Linked DNA regions of Prochlorococcus marinus str. MIT 0918. The protein of the gene in region 2 binds, or shares a complex with, the protein of the main gene of each other region. Links are inferred from orthologs where the notes say so. Each region holds a gene or a part of one and is shown on either strand. Other genes may lie near its edges. The genes, in order: dnaB and dnaG.

Region 1 (3,254 bases), 630 kb from region 2 along the record:
CACTGAATAAGCTGGACGAAGCATGATACAGTTTTCGAGACCAGGTAGTGTTCTTAAAAGCTCTAGCTGTATATTTTCTGGTAGCCCGGTCGAAAATCCTTGTATATATATCTCCGGCGTATCTCTTCCCTCTGGCTCTAGAAAGATTTGATGAGATTCCTTATCTGCAAACCGAACAATTTTATCTTCTATTGATGGGCAATAACGAGGACCCTTGCTGTTGATAAACCCTCCATAAATAGGAGTTAAATGAAGATTGTCTTTTATAAGTTGATGGGTTTTTGTTGTTGTTCGAGTGATATAGCAACTCATTTGAGCTTTGCTTTTCCATGTAGATGGGTCGAAAGAAAAAAATCGATTTGCAGCATCACTTATTTGTTCTTCAAGGGAGTTGAGTGCAATACTTCTGCGATCTACTCTTGCAGGAGTTCCTGTCTTGAGCCGACTAGTTTCAAAACCAAGCTTTTGCAGTGCATCAGTTAAACCTGTTGCAGGTTGTTCACCTGCTCGACCAGCTTCCATTGATTGATTTCCTATCCAAATCTTTCCTCTTAAAAATGTTCCAGTAGTGAGAATTACTACTCTTGCTTTATAGCTACTTCCAAAGTACGTTTTGATCCCTGTTATTTGGCCAATAGTAGATTCAGATTGCGCGTCTTTTTGCGTATTAGGTGCCAGCTTCTTTACCTCTAAATCTGTAACCATTGCTTCTCGAAGAGTCAAATTAGATGTTTGTTGAAGGAGATTAAGCATTTCACGAGAATATGCTCTTTTATCAGTTTGAGCTCTTAGTGCCCAAACTGCTGGACCTCTACTGGCATTTAAGATTCGTTTTTGTATGGCTGTTGAATCTGCTAAACGGCCAATCACTCCTCCTAATGCATCTACTTCATGAACGAGTTGGCTTTTAGCTGGCCCCCCCACGGCAGGATTACATGGTTGCCATCCAATGCGATCAAGATTTAAAGTGAATAACGCGGTTGAGAACCCTAGCTTTGCAGTCGTTATAGCAGCTTCACAACCTGCATGACCTCCCCCAACAACTATTACATCAAAGGCTTCTTTAGTGTTGGATGAATAGCTCATAAACTAATAATGCATGCGTGAGTATGAACCTTTCTCTAATTAGCAAGGTTTCTAAACCTTGTAAATTGTGGTTCAAAAAGTAATTTGACTGTTCCTATTGGGCCATTTCTATGCTTTGTAACAATTAACTCAGTGACACCTCTATCTGGAGTTTCAGGATTGTAATACTCATCTCTATAAATCATTAGTACTAGGTCAGCATCTTGTTCAATTGATCCTGATTCTCTTAGATCACTAAGCATGGGTCTTTTATTTGTTCGAGATTCGACTCCTCGACTTAGTTGAGAAAGTGCTATTACGGGCACTTTCAATTCCCTCGCCATTGCTTTTAAGCCTCTTGTGATTCTTGAAAGTTCTTGAACTCTATTGTCGGGTGTAGACCCTTCCATTAGCTGAAGATAATCGATAACAATTAAACCTAGTTCTTTGCCTTGTTCAGCAATGAGTCGTCTACAAAGAGATCGCATTTCAAGTACGCCTGAATTAGGTTTGTCATCTATAAAAATTGGTAGTTGACCAAGAGTATCAATTCCTTTACCTAGCAAAGGCCATTCTTCTTGGTTTAATCTTCCTGTGCGTAGCCTTCCACTTTCAATACCAACTTCCATTGATAGCAGGCGATACGTTAGTTGCTCCTTACTCATTTCTAAACTAAAAACACAAACAGGTAGTTCATGCAGTTGAGCAACGTTTTTGGCAAGATTAAGGACAATTGATGTTTTACCCATTGCTGGCCTTCCTGCAACAATAATTAGATCACTTCGTTGAAGACCTTGAGTCATTGCATCTAGGTCATAGAAATTCACTGGTAGCCCAGCGACTGCTGTTCCTAAAGAACGACTTTCAATTTCATTAAATGTACTTGTTAATATTTCTGCTGTTGGAATGAGTCCTTTCGAGGGTTTTTCTTGACTGATTGAGAAAATTTTTTGCTCTGCTTTATCTAGAACTTCCTCCATTGGCATATTTTGATCAAAACTCAGCTTGATGACTTCGTTTCCTGAGCGAATAAGTTGCCGTCGCAGATATTTGTCCGTGATTAATTTTGCGACTTGTTCGATGGAAGCTGTAGATGAGATTTTTTCTACTAGTTCGACTAATCGATTATTTCCACCAATTCCTTCTAGTTCTCCTGTATCTGCTAGCCAAGCGCTCATTGATGTTAAATCTGTTGGTTTACCCTGGCTATGGAGCATTAGCGCAGTTTGAAAAATTTTACGGTGTGCATTTAAATAAAAAGCTTCTGGCTGAACTAAATCTGCTATACGACTTATTGCATCTGGATCTAATAAAACCCCACCTATAACAGCTTCTTCAGCCTCTAAATTTTGTGGCGGAATTAAGTCAGACTGACCGTCAAAATTTTGTGCCCGAAAGTTTTCGTACCTTTTATTTGGTAATGATTGTTTTCTTGTTTGATCTTCTTTATTAGGGAAAGGAACATTAACCATTGCAATATGAATTAGCAGAGATACTTACTGTGGCTGGTAAGTGAAACCTTGCCACTAAACTTAGTTACCAGTGACTTCAAGGTTGATTTCAGCAGTGACTTCACTATGAAGCTTGACTTGTACTTTATATTGCCCTGTTTCATGAATATCTGGAACAAGAATTGTTCGACGATCTATTTCTTTTTTGGTTGCGACTTCTATCGCTTCTGCAACATCTCCATTAGTCACTGTTCCAAATAAGACACCATCTTCACCAGTTTGTTTTTTAATAGTAAACCTTCCAATGGTTTTCAGAGCTGTTTCAAAGTCAATTGCGGCTTGTTTTTCAGCTGCTTCATGCTCAGCTTTTTTGGCTAAGCGATGTTCAACTTGTTTTAAGACTGCAGGAGTAACAGCTAAAGCCTTTCCATGAGTCAAAAGAAAATTGCGTGCATAGCCTGGAGCGACTTCAACGACATCCCCATCTTTTCCAAGACTAAGAACATCTTCTTTTAGAACAACTTTTACTCTTTTCGCCATTGTTTATTGGAAGAAAGTGGACCGCATTACTTAAATTTTAGGATTGTAAGTCGAAAACCTTAAGAGTTTCATATTAAGGCTTCATGGGCAAACGTATTTTTTTTGCAAGACCTAAAGCATTTAAAAGGCGAATATGTTGCCAAGTAAGATCTATTTGCCCTTTAAAAAGTCCTTGCTTCGCAGAGTTTGGATATGCGT
Region 2 (3,275 bases):
ATAAAAGCAATAAGATCAAGTATTATAAGTACAAGCAAATATCAAGATTGCAAACAACATGTTGGAATTCCTTATATTTCTTAACTCAAAAGAAGAAAAAATATTAGACTTAATTCAAAAAGCTAATTACAAGATAGTAGAGAACAGTCCTTTATGTCTTATAGATAATAAATTCTTTGGTTTTTTAAAAAAAAAGGAAAAGATAGTAGTCATATGTACAAAAAATGCTAAAGACTATGGTGGCTACAATTTTGCTAAGGACAATGCAACCGGGGGGTCTTTCAAAACTGGTCTAATGATAAGAAGAGCATTAAGGCACGAATCTGTACATATTGCTCAGGAATGTAATGATGATAATTTAATTAATAGCAGTAAAGGCCAAGAAATAAGCCCTTACAAACTAAATGCTTTAAGAGCTTCCGTTCAATTAGTAGGTAATCCAGAATTAGAGTATGAAGCTTATTCAATGGAAGACAACCCAAGGAAAATAATATCTGCTTTAAAAAGGTTTTGTTTTTAACTTAATCAATCAAAAGAAAATAAACTGCTAAAAAAATTATGCTGTAATAGTTTCTTTACCTTGATCAAGAGAGCATCTTTGTTGATCTAAATAAAGAATATGTTTACGTTCTGTATAATATAATTCCTGAAATGTTAGGGCCTCAATATTTAATCTTTCAAACATTTCATTGATTTTACTTTCCATATCATATTTCTCAGTAGGTTGTTGTTTCTCTTGCTCAATAAGTACAGAAAGGCAGGTTTCGAGAGTCTCTAATCTTTGCCCGCTCCAAGCCTCAATTAAGTGTCTACATCGTTTTAATGATTTCTGACGTTCTAAAACAGCTAATGTCCCTTGTAACTGAAGAAGAGGGTTTTCTATAGAAACCAACTGAAACTCATTAAGTTCTAAAAAGCATGTAAGCGTAGAACTAAGCGCAATATTGTTATTAGAAACAAGTTGGTCTAAAAGTTTTTCAGGAAGATCAATTTCTGACAACTCATTTCCTTTGTTGTCACCTCGAGCAATTGATTCTAGAAGAGTAGAGCCTAAAATCGCCTCTTCTAATTCGCTAATCGCAACCCAAAGCAATCTATGATGGTGAAGAGCAAAATCCTCAAGCTCTCTTTGTCTTAATTCCATACGAATAGAAGCCCGATGATTAGGACAATGCAAATAAAGCCTGAAAATCTGAGCTTCCGTACGTTCCCTTAAAGATGTCTCACTAGGCAACTCAAATCGACTAGCCCGGCCATGCCATCTTTGTCCTTTTATCTGTGTTCTAAGATCTTCTTCTAATTGCAAAGCTAACCGCGCTTGACCGCCACTTAGAAGCTCAGCCACCTTCTGCAAATAGTGAGAACGTAAAGCTGACTGAGGCAATTTACCTAATAACTGCACTAATCCACTAACAGCCTTCTGAAAGTGATCAGCTTTGCTTAAATCAAGTCCCTTTAATACCTGATCTATTTTCCAATCAATCCAAAGAGGAGACTTCTCAATAAGAGTTTTATAGTCAAACGCTGAATGCTCTTGAAGATAGTCATCTGGATCTTTACCAGAAGGAAGCTGTAAAATCCTTAATTCCAACTGACCCTGCATAGCAAGCTGCTCGACTTCTCCTATAGCTCTATTTGCAGCTGAAATCCCTGCTCTATCTGCATCAAAATTAAGTATTATTCTTTTACTATCACTACAACGACATAGCTGTTTAATCTGTTGGTTACTAAGAGCCGTGCCTAAAGCTGCAACTGAATTATTAATGCCAGCTGCATGGAGAGCAATGACATCAAAATACCCTTCTACAACTATTGCCTTATCAACTTTTCTAATTGTATCGGCAGCTTTATTTAATCCAAAGAGATGTTTTCCTTTTTCAAAAATCTCAGTTTCTGGTGAATTCAAATATTTAGGTTCTGATCCGTCAAGACTTCGTCCACCAAATCCAATAACACGCCCTTGTCGATCATGAATTGGAACAATAAGACGATTCCTAAAACGATCATAAAAACCATCTTTCCCTTTCCGCGGAACAATAAGACCAACTGCAATTAGTAAATCAGTGGAAATATTCTCAACATCAACCATATATCTCAAAAGTCCATCCCATCTATTAGGAGCAAAACCAAGTTCAAATCCATCAATTGTTCCTTTACTCAAGCGACGATCTTTTTGCAAATATTCCAACGCTTGAGATCCTGTTGAATGATGTAATTGATTACAAAACCAACCTTTTGTAAGCGAAAGAATTTTAAAAAGCTTTTCTCTTCTTGAAAGATCTTGACGTAAACGTTCCTGCTGAGCGCCTTCTAAAGTTTCAATTGGAAGTTGGTATTTTCTCGCCAAATCAAGAACAACTTCAACAAAGCTCTGCTTATTAAGTTCCATAAGGAACTTAATAGAATTACCTCCAGCACCACAAGAAAAACAATAATAAATCTGCTTCGCAGGAGAAACCGTCATGGAAGGCCTGCTGTCATCATGAAAAGGACAAATCCCAACGAATTCTTTACCTTTTTTCTTTAAAACAACATGTTCTCCTACGACATCTACAATATCAGCTCTTTCCTTAACAGAATCTAAAGTACGTTGATGGAGTCGTAGGTTTCTCATTATGCAATTATGAAGTACATACAGTAATGGATTTAAATAGGATTGAGAACTTTATTTAAATGTGCGCAAAAGACATCTAAGCAATTAAATCAAATAATTCTCGCACTAAAAATAAAATCCTTATAGCCTTATGAACCTACAAATAAGTAAAGAGAATCAAAAAATTAACACTCATGGTGTTTTTACTTTAATAGGAAGTGCTCTTGCCTTCAGCCTGATGACAGTTTGCATCAAGCAACTCAACGGGAGAATCCCTGTTGCAGAGCTAATCTTCTTCAGGTCTTTATTCAGCATAATAACTACAAGATTAATGATGATAAAGGATGATATAAATCCTTGGGGGGCAAATAAAAAATTACTTATATCTAGAGGGTTGATAGGAACAGCTGCATTATTTTGTGTTTTTAAAGCGGTCGAATCACTATCACTTGCAGCAGCAACAATAATTCAATATACATATCCAGTATTTTCTGCAATATTAGCTTGGCCATTTCTAGGAGAAAAAATAAGGAGTAAAATCATATTTGCGATAATTCTTGGTTGGATAGGTATACAAGTTGTAGTTCACCCACTTTGGACAAGTCCTTCATCCCAGAATCTTACCTTCTTGCCAATAGGTATTGCTTTAGGTGGCGCATTCCTTACTGCGCTTGCATATGTA

Evidence for each region.
Region 1: the proteins of dnaG (region 2) and dnaB are in contact, whole or in part, in a crystal structure (PDB 2R6A), measured with the Geobacillus stearothermophilus proteins. The link is inferred for Prochlorococcus marinus str. MIT 0918 from one-to-one orthologs. Residues at the interface, in WP_049624496.1 of Geobacillus stearothermophilus: Lys456, Leu457, Leu458, Pro459, Ala460, Asn463, Ala464, Leu467, Leu535, Leu536, Ile537, Ala538, Gln544, Glu545, Asp548, Tyr549, His552; in WP_033016901.1 of Geobacillus stearothermophilus: Ser13, Glu15, Ala16, Gln18, Glu91, Leu92, Asp94, Ala95, Val96, Pro97, Thr98, Ala99, Ala100, Asn101, Tyr104, Tyr105, Ile108.

The regions. Positions count from the first base shown.
Region 1 is NZ_CP114780.1:1,189,066-1,192,319, reverse strand. The notes cover bases 330-3,254. They hold dnaB (replicative DNA helicase), read right to left. Parts: upstream 2,538-3,254; coding sequence 1,122-2,537; downstream 330-1,121. Other genes in these bases: O5636_RS06540 (acyl-CoA desaturase), read right to left, coding at 3,130-3,254; rplI (50S ribosomal protein L9), read right to left, coding at 2,598-3,056; mnmG (tRNA uridine-5-carboxymethylaminomethyl(34) synthesis enzyme MnmG), read right to left, coding at 330-1,086. Also shown: more of mnmG, read right to left, coding at 1-329. UniProt on the Escherichia coli protein: The main replicative DNA helicase, it participates in initiation and elongation during chromosome replication. Travels ahead of the DNA replisome, separating dsDNA into templates for DNA synthesis.
Region 2 is NZ_CP114780.1:556,039-559,313, forward strand. Bases 86-3,031 are described here. They hold dnaG (DNA primase), read right to left. Parts: upstream 2,615-3,031; coding sequence 557-2,614; downstream 86-556. Other genes in these bases: O5636_RS02970 (serine hydroxymethyltransferase), read left to right, coding at 86-520; O5636_RS02980 (DMT family transporter), read left to right, coding at 2,745-3,031. Outside these bases: more of O5636_RS02970, read left to right, coding at 59-85; more of O5636_RS02980, read left to right, coding at 3,032-3,275. UniProt on the Escherichia coli protein: RNA polymerase that catalyzes the synthesis of short RNA molecules used as primers for DNA polymerase during DNA replication.